Regions from separate parts of the Mesorhizobium sp. M0854 genome, predicted to be linked through region 1. Evidence: predicted binding sites of a transcription regulator. Region 1 holds the regulator's gene; the other holds the start of a gene.
What was found. The regulator HrcA, encoded in region 1, represses chaperone genes, less so after heat shock. The targets are predictions, from matches to a motif close to GTTAGCACTCNCNNNNNGNGAGTGCTAAC.
Positions count from the first base shown of each region.

Region 1 (8,260 bases):
TGCCATCCCTGAATTTGAGCCTCACCACCTTGTAACCGGTCCTGGCGCCACGGTTCCACGAACCATGCATGGCGACGAAGGCGTCACCCTGATAATCCGCCGGGAAGTTCTTGCCGTCGTAGAAGGCTATATTCATCGGCGCCGAATGCGCCTGCATCAATACATCGGGGACAGTGGCCTTGCCGGCGAGGTCTGGCCGCTCGCCCTGATGGCGCGGATCCTCGTTATTGCCGATGTAGTACCAAGGCCAACCATAGAATCCGCCGTCCTTGACCGCCGTTGCAAATTCGAACGGCACATTGTCGCCGAGTTCGTCGCGCTCATTGACGACGCACCACAATGCGCCGGTGGCGGGCTGCACGGTCATGCCCGTACAGTTGCGCAGGCCAGTGGCGACAGTTCGGGGATTTTTCCCATCCGGGTCAAAGGCGAGCACATCGGCACGGCCGTCCTCGGAGCCCCAGGCCGCCCCGAGCGGCTTTGATTTGGCCCAGGCGTCGAGGCCGCTATCCGGCTCCTTGCCTATATCCTCGGCTACATTCGAGGCGGAGCCAACCGACAAATAAAGCGTTTTGCCGTCCTGCGAGAAGGCGATGTCGCGGGTCGTGTGACCACCCGACGGGATTTGGGCGACAATGGTTTCTGGTTTACCGGATGTCTTCAGGTCGCCATCGCGATAGGGGAAGCGGACGATGCTGTCGCTGTTCGCGACATAAACCCATTGCGGTTTGTCTCCTGGCGGATAGAAGGCGATGCCGTAGGGATAATTGAGCCCCTTGGCGAAGATCGCTTTCTCGATGGGCCTGGCGCTGCCCTCGGCGAGACGATAGACGCGTATTTGGTCGGCATGGCTGTTGGCAACAAACAGGTCGCCATTCGGAGCGACGCGCACGACACGTGGATTGACGATGCCGGATGCGATCATTTCAGCCGAAAAGCCCGACGGCAATTCTGGCTTGGCGCTTTCGGGCCGTTCCGCCACGCCGGCGCCGTTCGAAGCGGATTGGGCGGGGTCGGCTGCCGGCATGTCTCGCGGCCCAATCAGGCGTCGGACGCCAGGCCTGTCGGCGTGCCAATCGCCAAACGCGGCTTCGCCGTTGAGCACATTCTGGTCCGCCTGCTGGGCGGCTGCCGGTGTCGCAACAAGGAGGGCAGCGGCCAAGGCCGCAAAGCCGCCAGGTCGGATCATCAACGTCCTCCGGGATTCGCCTCGAACAGAGGCAAACGGCATCAGGCATTGATCGTTCCAAGCGGCCGCCCAGCACACGAGGATTTGAAGCCGAACCCGTTCAGTTGCCAGAGGCGTAAAAGTCGTCGTCGAGGCGCTTTTCCAGCGCGACCAGATCGGCCGGCAGCGGTAAACCCATCGCCCGCATCTCTTGCAGCTTCTCGCGCAACTGCTCTTGTACCTCGTGCTGATCCTCTGGCTGGTTGATCATTTCTTCGAGCAGCAGACTGATCTGGGCCTTGAACGATTCCAGCGCCATTCTTTTCTCCTCCTTGCGGCAGGCCCGCGGCGGCTCCTAGCTCAGCATGCGCGAAATCAGCTGCGCCGTATAGTCGACCATCGGTACTATGCGCGCATAATTCAGCCGCGTCGGCCCGATGACGCCGAGCGCACCGACGACACGCGCGTCCTTGTCGCGATAGGGTGCCACCACCAGCGAGGAGCCAGACAGCGAAAACAGCTTGTTTTCCGAACCGATGAATATGCGCACGCCTGGGCCTGCCTCGGCGAGGTCGAGAAGCTGGATCAGCCCATCCTGCGTCTCCAGATCCTCAAACAGATGCCGCAGCAATTCTATGTCGGCCTGGGCAGTGACGTTTTCCAGGAGATTGGCGCGACCGCGCACGATAAGCCGCCCAGGCACGCCGCTTTCAGCGCCTGCCCAGACCGCCAGGCCCTTCTCGACCAGATCCTGCGACAGCGTGTCGAGGGCCGCCCTGGTCTCTTCCTTGATGCGGGCGATCTCGACCCGCGCCTCGGCCAGGGTGCGACCGCGGATATGGGCGTTGAGGAAGTTAGAGGCTTCGTGCAATTGCGAGATGGTGATGCCGGCGGGCAGATCGATGACGCGATTTTCGACGTCGCCGTTCTGCGAGACCAGCACGGCCAGCGCCTTGGTCGGCTCGAGCTGGATGAATTCGATGTGCTTAAGCGCCGCCTCATTCTTGGCGGCGAGCACGAGGCCGGCGCCGCGCGACATGCCGGACAGCATCTGGCTGGCCTCGGTCAGCATATGCTCCAGAGTTGCGCCCGAGCCGGAGGCGCGCACCTGGGCCTCGATGGTGCGGCGCTCCTCGTCGGAGAGGTCACCAAGTTCCATGAAAGCATCGACGAAGAAGCGCAGGCCTGCCTGGGTCGGCAGCCGGCCAGCCGAAATGTGCGGCGCATAGATCAGGCCGAGATGCTCAAGGTCGCTCATCACGTTGCGGATGGTGGCCGGCGACAGCGACGACGGCAGGATGCGCGACAGGCTGCGCGAACCGACCGGCTCGCCATCCCTCAAATAGGAATCGACGATGCGCCGGAAGATGTCGCGCGAACGCATGTCGAGCGATTGAAGCGCGGGCGATTGCAGCGCGTGCGACGGGAGCACGTGCGACTGCAAACCGGGATCGACTGCCTTTGTCATTTCGAGCCAAAACCTCCGCCCCGAAGATATAGACTTCCGCGGTGTCGGCGCAACCGGTCCATTTTCCTTTGCGCGTCACGCCCCGTGCGGCTACAAGCCGGCCAAGATTCCCCGGCCAAGATTCCGAAGAAAGAAAGAAGCCTGAATGCGCCCTTCCAAACGCCAATTCGACGAAATGCGCCCCATCTCCTTCGAGCGCGGCGTCTCCAAGCATGCGGAAGGCTCGTGCCTGGTGAAGTTCGGCGACACGCATGTGCTGTGTACGGCCAGCCTGGAGGAAAAGGTGCCGGGCTGGATGCGCAACTCCGGCAAGGGCTGGGTGACGGCGGAATACGGCATGCTGCCGCGTTCGACCGGCGAGCGCATGCGCCGCGAGGCTTCGTCCGGCAAACAAGGCGGCCGCACGCTGGAAATCCAGCGGCTGATCGGCCGCTCCCTGCGCGCCGTGGTCAATCTGCAGGCGCTCGGCGAGCAGCAGATCACCGTCGACTGCGACGTGATCCAGGCCGACGGCGGCACGCGCACCGCTTCGATCACCGGCGGCTGGGTGGCGCTCTACGACTGCCTGCGCTGGATGGAAGCCCGCCAGATGGCGAGCCTGAGCAAGGTGCTGAAGGATCACGTTGCGGCAATCTCCTGCGGAATCCATGATGGCCAGCCGGTCATCGACCTCGACTACATCGAGGATTCCTCGGCCGGCACCGACGCCAATTTCGTCATGACCGGCAAGGGCGGCATCGTCGAGATCCAAGGCACGGCCGAGGGCGAGCCGTTCTCGGAAGAGCAGTTCGCGGCGCTGATGGGGCTCGCCAAGAAAGGCATTCAGCGCCTGGTCAGCTTGCAGCAAATGGCGGTGGCTTAGCTGCGGTCCAATATTGATGAGATTGGCGATCCTGTGACTCCTTCCGCAATCCTGGAATCAGCACTCTACGTGACCGACCTTGCTGCCGCGGAACGGTTCTATTCGGGCGTGCTCGGGCTCGATCTGCTCGGTAAGGTCGATGGCAGGCATCTCTTCTTCCGCTGCGGCGACGGCGTGCTGCTTATCTTCAATGCCGAGGCCACCAAAGTGCCGCCGCGGGCCGACGCCAAGCTGCCCGTGCCGCCGCATGGCGCGGTCGGCCAGGGCCATCTTTGCTTCGCCGCAAGCGCGGATGAAATCCCACGCTGGAAAGCGCATCTTGAGGCGAAGAAAATCGCCATCGAAAGCGAGTTCGAGTGGCCGCAAGGCGGCCGCTCGATCTATATTCGCGATCCCTCCGGCAATTCGATCGAATTCGCCGAGCCACGAATTTGGGGCATCTGATGCATTCGCCAACTATTCATTCGCTTGATGGGCATAAGATCATCGTCGCAAGCCACAACGCCGGCAAATTGCGAGAATTCGCCGATCTGATGGCGCCATTCGGCATTGAAGCGAAGTCCGCAAAGGAATACGGCCTGCCGGAACCGGACGAGACCGGCACCACTTTCGAGGAGAACGCCCTCATAAAAGCCTTGGCCGCCGCCAAGGCCACTGGATTGCCGGCGCTGTCGGACGATTCCGGCCTGTGTGTCGATGCGCTCGACGGCGCACCGGGCGTCTACACCGCCAACTGGGCTGAGACGCCGGACGGCTCCCGCGACTTCGGCATGGCCATGCAGCGCACGGAAGTGGCCTTGCAAGAAGTTGGCGCGATCACGCCTGCCCAGCGCAAGGGCCGCTTTGTCGCGGTCATCTGCCTGGCCTTCCCCGATGGCCAGGCGGAATATTTTCGCGGTGAGGTCGAGGGCACGCTGGTATGGCCGCCGCGCGGCGAGCTCGGCTTCGGCTACGATCCGGTGTTCTTGCCCGATGGGTTCGAGAAGACCTTCGGCGAGATGAGCGCGAAGGACAAGCATGGCTGGAAGCCCGGCCAGCCAACCGCATTGTCGCACCGTGCCCGCGCCTTCCAGAAATTCGCGCAAGCCCGATTGGCCGCCGTATGACCATGCTGCTCGACCGCAGGCCTGGTTTCGGCGTCTACGTCCACTGGCCGTTCTGCGCGGCCAAATGCCCGTATTGCGACTTCAACAGCCATGTCCGCCACCAGCCGGTCGACCAGGAGCGTTTTGCCCGCGCCTTCGAGACCGAGCTGGCGACGATGCGCGGCCGCACCGGGCCGCGCGAGGTGACCAGTATCTTTCTTGGCGGCGGCACGCCATCGCTGATGAAACCGCAGACCGTGGCGGCGGTGCTGGATGCAGTGGCGAAGAACTGGACGGTGTCTGATGGCATCGAGGTGACACTGGAGGCCAATCCCTCCTCCGTCGAGGCCGAGCGCTTTCGCGGCTATCGCGCGGCCGGCGTCAACCGGGTGTCGCTTGGCGTGCAGGCGCTGCACGACAAGGATCTGCGCTTCCTCGGCCGTTTGCACAATGTCAATGAGGCCCTGCATGCGATCGGCCTGGCGCGCGAGATATTCCCACGGCTGTCGTTCGACCTGATCTACGCGCGGCCCGGTCAGACGCCGGAAGCGTGGCAGGCGGAGCTCGAGCAGGCGATCGGCCACGCCGCAGACCATCTGTCGCTCTATCAGCTGACCATCGAGGAAGGCACGCCGTTCCATGCGCTGCATGCGGCAAGGAAGTTCATCATTCCAGACAATGAGCTTGCCGCCGATCTCTATGCGTTGACACAGGAGATCACCGCCGCGCGCGGACTGCCGGCCTACGAGATTTCCAATCATGCCAGGCCCGGCGCCGAAAGCCGGCACAATCTCACCTACTGGCGTTATGGCGAATATGTCGGCGTCGGTCCCGGCGCGCATGGCCGGTTCGTCGAAAATGGCCGGCGCGTGGTGACGATCGCCGAGAAAATGCCGGAGACCTGGGCCAATCTGGTCGAGGCCAAGGGCCATGGCGTTACCGGCGGCGAGATCCTGACGCGGTCGGAAGAGGCCGACGAGTTCCTGCTGATGGGGCTGAGGCTGGCGGAAGGCATCGACCTTTCCCGCTACGAGGCATTTTCAGGGCGCGGCCTGTCGACGGCACGGCTGTCGGTGCTGCAGGACGAAGGCCTGGTGACGCCGATCGGCAATGCCCGCCTGCGTGCCACGCCGGCCGGCATGATCGTGCTCGATGCGGTCGTGGCGGATTTGGCCAGATAGCGCGTTGAAGAACGTTCTCTTCATCTGCAGCCAGAATCGCTTGCGCAGCCCGACGGCGGAGCAGGTGTTTTCCAAGCGGCGGGACATCGAGGTCGCTTCGGCCGGCACTAATCACGATGCCGACATTCCGTTGACGCATGAACTCGTCGCCTGGGCCGACATCATCTTCGTGATGGAAAAAATGCACCGCGCCAAACTGCAGCAGAAATTCAAGACAAGCCTGAAAAAGGCTCGAGTAATCTGCCTCGATATTCCCGACGACTATGCATTCATGGACCCGGCTCTGGTGGGCCTGCTGGAGGCGCGTGTCTCGAAGTATCTGGGTTGAATGATACATCGCGGAGCATGCGCAACCGCGCTTTCGAGAGCTGTCTCGACCAATCGCGAAGGTCTGCGGTGGTCAAGCCTCGTGCTTGTGGCGGTGTTTGGCGCGATCTTTTTCGCTGGTCTCTCCGGAACGGGCCGGCTTGATCTCGCTTTTGTCGCGTGAGGCATGGTGCTGGTCGTCTGTGGAATGTGACGCTGCGCCATCGCGGGCGCTTTTTGTTTCGAGGCGGGTGATGAAAATGTCGAAGCGATTGGGCATCGTCCGGTCAGTGCTCCATCGTGCGGGCGGTTTCGTTTGCGGGCTTGCTCTCTGCCGATCGCTGGCGTGCAAGCGGCTTCTTGGCTCTGCCATCTGCGGCTTCGGCAGGCAGGTTCTTGTCGCATGGCGCGGCGAAGCGTTTGCGGCCGGCATAGTAGGGTTCGAAAACGTCCTGTATCGTCAGGCTGTTCATCCTGCTCCTCCCGAGATCAGGTGTAAAATTCGCCGGCAACGGTTTCGTTCCCTACTATGGCGAAGGCATGGCGGCTGGTTCACGTCGGCATCCCTTTTGGAACCAGGGCCTTTGCAACCCAGGCTTTTGCAACCAAGCGTGAGCCGTGCCAAACAGGGTCGAACGGAGTTGTGCAGGTGACCGGCGAATCGACCAAACGCAGTTACGTGGTCGGGCAGACCGAAATCGCCGCCCGGCCGCTCGAGCCGGCGCTCTACCTGGTGGCGACGCCTATCGGCAATCTCGCCGACATCACGCTGCGCGCGCTGGAAACGCTCGCCGCCGCCGATATCGTCGCTTGCGAGGACACACGTGTCAGCCGCGTGCTGCTCGACCGCTACGGCATCCGCCGCCGCACCACCGCCTACCACGAGCACAATGCCGGCGAGGCCGGACCGAAGCTGATCGCGGCGCTCGAGGCCGGCCAAAGCGTAGCGCTGAGCTCGGATGCCGGCACGCCGCTCATCTCCGACCCCGGCTACCGGCTGGTCGGTGAGGCGCTGGAACGTGGCATTCGTGTCGTGCCGATCCCCGGCCCATCAGCAGCACTTGCCGCCTTGACGGCATCCGGCCTGCCCTCGGACGCGTTTCTGTTTGCCGGCTTCCTGCCGGTGAAGTCCGGGCAGCGGCTGACGCGGCTGGAAGCGCTGAAGGCGGCGCCAGCAACGTTGATCTTATTCGAATCGCCGCGCCGGCTGGCCGAGACGCTCAGTGCCATGGTCGAGGTGCTGGGCGGTGCCCGCAAGGCGGCGATCGGCCGCGAGCTGACCAAGACTTTCGAGGAGATGCGGACCGGCACCCTGCAATCGCTCGCCAGCCATTATGCGGGAGCCGATACGCCCAAGGGTGAAATCGTCATCTGCGTCGGCCCGGCCGATGCGGTCGCTGATGAGCCAGAAGACATCGACCGGCTGCTGCTTTCGCTCGCCGCCGAGATGCCGGCCTCCAAGGCAGCGGCGGAAGCCGCCAAGATGACGGGTGGCCAGAAGCAGGCGCTCTATCGTCGGCTGCTCGACCTCAAGAATGCCGGAAGAGACGGGACCGGCGGAGACGGCGATGGCTGAACGGCCGAGCGCCAGCCGGCAAAAGGCCTACCGGCGCGGCCATCACGGCGAATGGCTGGCGGCGGCGGCGCTGATGCTGAAAGGCTACCGAATTCTGGCCCGCCGCCACCGCACCAGGTTCGGCGAGATCGACCTGATCGCGCGGCGCGGCGATCTGGTGCTGATCGTCGAGGTCAAGGCGCGCCGCACGCTGATGGAGGCAATGGAAGCAGTCGGCCGTGAATCGGAGCGCCGCATCGAAGGCGCCGCCGATTTCTGGCTGTCGCGCCAATCCGACTACGGAAAATTATCGGTGCGCTTCGACATGGTGGCGGTGCTGCCGTGGCGCTGGCCGGTGCATGTCGAGAACGTTTTCTACGGGCGGAACTAGGCTATTCCCGAAGTGGGGCCGTTTTGCTGCGCCTGCGGTTCAGATCATGGTTTGCCGATCTGTCAAGCATCCGCCCAGCGCTGACTGGAACAAAAGCGTTCCTGCGTTGTTCCCCAATCGTCCTGATGTTCGACGGGCTGGTTCAAATGCCGGCCAGGGCAATCCTCGTGGCAGCTATGCGAGGACAAGGGATGGCGAGGCAAATGGATCCCGACGATCTCAACCCGGTACGGATCGTCACCGT
Region 1 is NZ_JAMYOL010000004.1:56,762-65,021, forward strand. Features, by position in the region: gene NKH99_RS08735 (PQQ-dependent sugar dehydrogenase) at 1-1,189, opposite strand, end outside; gene NKH99_RS08740 (hypothetical protein) at 1,290-1,487, opposite strand; gene hrcA (heat-inducible transcriptional repressor HrcA) at 1,524-2,636, opposite strand; gene rph (ribonuclease PH) at 2,782-3,498, shown strand; gene NKH99_RS08755 (VOC family protein) at 3,532-3,942, shown strand; gene rdgB (RdgB/HAM1 family non-canonical purine NTP pyrophosphatase) at 3,957-4,604, shown strand; gene hemW (radical SAM family heme chaperone HemW) at 4,601-5,764, shown strand; gene NKH99_RS08770 (low molecular weight protein tyrosine phosphatase family protein) at 5,769-6,092, shown strand; gene NKH99_RS08775 (hypothetical protein) at 6,358-6,543, opposite strand; gene rsmI (16S rRNA (cytidine(1402)-2'-O)-methyltransferase) at 6,720-7,646, shown strand; gene NKH99_RS08785 (YraN family protein) at 7,639-8,016, shown strand; gene NKH99_RS08790 (complex I NDUFA9 subunit family protein) at 7,968-8,260, shown strand, end outside.

Region 2 (4,253 bases), on a different contig from region 1:
CGGATCAAGGCGCGCACCCTGGCCAGGATTTCCTCGATGTGGAAGGGTTTGGTGACGTAGTCGTCGGCGCCGGCGTCGATGCCGGCAACCTTGTCGCTCCAGCGGTCGCGTGCCGTCAGGATCAGCACCGGCATCTTGCGGCCGCCGCGCCGCCAGCGTTCGACCACGCTGATGCCGTCCATCTGCGGCAGGCCGATGTCGAGCACCACGGCATCGTAGGGCTCGGTGTCGCCGAGAAAGTGCCCTTCCTCGCCGTCGAAAGCGCGGTCGACGACATAGCCGGCATCGACCAGCGCGTCGCCGATCTGCCGGTTGAGATCCTTGTCATCTTCGACGACGAGTACGCGCATGCGGAAGGCCTGTTGAAGCTGTTCAGATATAGGCCGATTCCGGCAGACTGGGAAACGGCATGGTTCAGTTCAGCGGAACGACGATCTCCGAGCGACGCGGACGCTGCCCTTCCTTGCCCGGAACCAGCACGACGATGACGCAGACCGGCTGGCCGCCGCGTGTCGACTGCGAGGCCTTGGCCAAGGTGCCGCCATTCTGCTCGGCCACCTGCTGGCCGATCGCATAGCAGTCGGAGGCGGCGAGGACGACCGGTTGGGGCTGCTCGGGCACGACAACGGGGATCGCCATCGCCTGCGACGCAAGCAGACCGGCGGCTGACAGCGCCAGTGCCGCGGTCCGGAAGTGGGAGCGAAGGGTTTTCATGGTCAGCGTTCTAACGCGCCGGTGCTGAACGTCATATGAACGGTGAACGCTCGAATGCATGCCCGCCACACCCCTGAAGCGCGAGATTACCGGATTGCCATTTCGCCGCCCCATCCCGCGAAATTGCCAAGTTTAACCTAGCCCTCCGATCCTTCGCCGACAACCGGGCATCGTTTGGCAGTGAAAGGCAATCGCTTCAGGTTTGCCCCGACTTCGACAATCGATCCGGCAACCGAAGGCAGATTCAGGCGAACCGACCCGGAAATAAAAAACCGCCTCTGCGGCGGGTCGCTGGCGCCATCAGCACCATGGGCGAATTAGTAGCATAGCTGCCGGCACAAAGCAAGAACAAAATTGCCGGATTTGTAAAAAATGCCCGGTGGTCAGCCCTCGTCCTTGATCACGGCACGGAAGCGCAGCAGCCCGTGATGGGCCGAAAGGTCCTCGTCGTAGCGGGCTTCGGCGAATTCGAGCTTGAGGTAGGCGCGGCGATGTTCGCCGAGCGAGAGTGCCGTATCGCGCAGGCGGGTGCTAACCAGATCCATGATGTCGTTGGTTTCCTTGCTGGCCTCTGATTTCGACCAGACATGCAACGTCAGCAACTGTTCTGCGTCGTTCTCCATTCCCGTTGCCCAATCGTAGACGCTGGTGCGGCCGAAGGTCATGTGGGGGAACGCAACATTTTCCGGCGCACGGTCGAGCAATCTTGCATCGCCCAGTGCCGCCGACAGGTGGGGATCGCCGTTCACTGCCTCGAATATGGCCCTCTGCAATTCGACGGCCGGCGCGGTCATCGTCTTTCCCTTCGCCCGTCGCGTCGACCTCCCGGCTGCGTAGCTGCGTTGCATGAAGGCATCCCGCCAAAGCGCGAATCAGCGCGTCTCATGCGGATTATGAACCTTCATGATCTCGGCAATAAGCCCTGCTCCTGCAACCCGCGACGGCACGGACGACGAAGCGGATGCGTTTGCTTCCGGGCTGCAGCTGGAGTGGGAAATGTCAGGCTCATGATTTGGGCTGTGTCGATGCAGATACGGCCTTCTTGACTGCCCGTGACGCCCGCTTCTTCTTTGGTGCGACCGGATTCAGAGCTTCCGCCGCGCGGTCCGCCTCTTCCTTGGCCAGTCGCAATTCCCTCAGCCTTGCCGTTTTGATGCTCCTCGCCTTGGCTTCCGAGAGATATTCGGCAGTTGCTTTGTTCCGCTCCGCCGTCTTCTTCTGGTTTTCCATGAAGCGAGCCTGAGCTTTTTCCATGATGTTCTGATTGCCTTCGGCCATCGGTAAAATCTCCCTTGAAGCGAAAGTCATGAATGTGAACTTCATCGTAAAATAGGTGTTCAAAGACAGAAATTCAATTTCATTAATATTCGGCAAGACCCGAACACCAGGGGATGACCTGGCAAGATAATACGTTCAATATTTTATATGCCGTATGAATATTTTTTTGGCACTCCTATCAATCGAGTGCCAAGGCGCCTATAGAGAGGGGGCGGCCGCCTAAGCCGGCCCCAGAAAGAGTCCCCATGAAATTCCGGCCACTCCACGATCGCGTCGTCATACGGCGCGCCGAAAGCGATACCAAATCCAAGGGCGGCATCATCATCCCCGACAATGCCAAAGAAAAACCGCAGGAAGGCGAAGTGATCGCTGTCGGGCCGGGCGCGCGGGACGAAAGCGGCGCGCTGATCCCGCTCGCAGTCAAGGCCGGCGACCTCATTCTGTTCGGCAAATGGTCCGGCACCGAGGTCAAGATAGACGGCGAGGACCTTCTGATCATGAAGGAGGCCGACATCATGGGCATCATCGAAAAAAGCGAGACGGGCATCATCGACAAGACCGTGGCTGCCAAGAAGGCCGCCTGATTGGAAGGCCGCGCGCCCTCCCGCGCGCGCAAAGGACGCTCCGAGCTTTGATTCAGGCGCTGCAAGCGCCTTGCCACGACAACCGAACTGGAAAAGATCATGTCTGCCAAGGAAATCAAATTCTCCACCGACGCGCGTGACCGCATGCTGCGCGGCGTCGAAATCCTCAACAACGCCGTCAAGGTGACGCTCGGCCCCAAAGGCCGCAACGTCATCATCGACAAGGCCTACGGCGCGCCGCGCGTCACCAAGGACGGGGTGGCCGTGGCAAAGGAAATCGAGCTTTCCGACAAGTTCGAAAACATGGGCGCACAGATGGTGCGCGAAGTGGCCTCGAAAACCAACGACCTCGCCGGCGACGGCACCACCACCGCCACGGTGCTTGCCGCTTCCATCCTGCGCGAGGGCGCCAAATTCGTTGCCGCCGGCATGAACCCGATGGACCTCAAGCGCGGCATCGACCTTGCCGTCAGCGCCGTCGTCCAGGAAATCCAGGCGCGCGCCAAGAAGGTCAAGTCCTCAGGCGAGATCGCGCAGGTCGGCACCATTGCCGCCAATGGCGACACCAGCGTAGGCGCCATGATCGCCAAGGCGATGGACAAGGTCGGCAATGACGGCGTCATCACCGTCGAGGAGGCCAAGACCGCCGAAACGGAGCTCGACGTCGTCGAAGGCATGCAGTTCGACCGCGGCTATCTCTCGCCCTATTTCGTCACCAATGCCGAGAAGATGCGTGCCGAGCTGGAAGACCCTTACGTCCTCATCCACGAAAAGAAGCTCGGAAATCTGCAGGCACTGCTGCCCATCCTCGAAGCCGTGGTGCAAAGCGGCAGGCCCCTGTTGATCATCTCCGAGGACGTCGAGGGCGAAGCGCTGGCAACGCTGGTCGTCAACAAGCTGCGCGGCGGCCTCAAGGTAGCGGCCGTCAAGGCGCCTGGCTTCGGTGACCGCCGCAAGGCGATTCTGGAAGACATCGCCGTGCTCACCGCCGGACAGATGATTTCCGAGGATCTCGGCATCAAGCTGGAGAACATCACCATAGACATGCTCGGCCGCGCCAAGCGCGTGCTGATCGAGAAGGACACCACCACGATCATCGACGGCGCCGGCGAGAAGACCACCATCCAGGCGCGCGTCCAGCAGATCAAGGGGCAGATCGAGGAAACCACGTCCGACTATGACAAGGAGAAGCTGCAGGAACGTCTCGCCAAGCTGGCGGGCGGCGTTGCAGTCATCCGCGTCGGCGGCGCCACCGAATCCGAGGTCAAGGAAAAGAAGGACCGCATCGACGATGCGCTGAACGCCACGCGCGCGGCCGTCGAAGAAGGCATCGTTCCAGGCGGCGGCGTGGCACTGCTGCGCGCCAAGGCTGTGCTGAACGGGCTGACCGGAGCCAATGCCGATGTGACAGCGGGCATTTCGATCGTGTCGAGAGCGCTCGAAGCGCCGATCCGGCAGATCGCCGAGAATTCCGGCGTCGAAGGTTCGATCGTCGTCGGCAAGCTCGCCGAGGGCAAGGATCACAATCAGGGCTTCGATGCCCAGAACGAGGTCTATGTCGACATGATCAAGGCCGGCATCGTCGACCCGGCGAAGGTGGTACGGACGGCGCTGCAGGACGCGGGCTCCATTGCGGCGCTTCTGATCACGGCGGAAGCCATGATCACCGACGTTCCG
Region 2 is NZ_JAMYOL010000003.1:85,684-89,936, reverse strand. Features, by position in the region: gene NKH99_RS06125 (response regulator transcription factor) at 1-350, opposite strand, end outside; gene NKH99_RS06120 (hypothetical protein) at 415-714, opposite strand; gene NKH99_RS06115 (DUF3168 domain-containing protein) at 1,098-1,508, opposite strand; gene NKH99_RS06110 (hypothetical protein) at 1,720-1,992, opposite strand; gene NKH99_RS06105 (co-chaperone GroES) at 2,238-2,576, shown strand; gene groL (chaperonin GroEL) at 2,676-4,253, shown strand, end outside.
Region 2: a site for HrcA is predicted at 2,158-2,186, ahead of NKH99_RS06105 (co-chaperone GroES). Genes of this name have one in related genera too.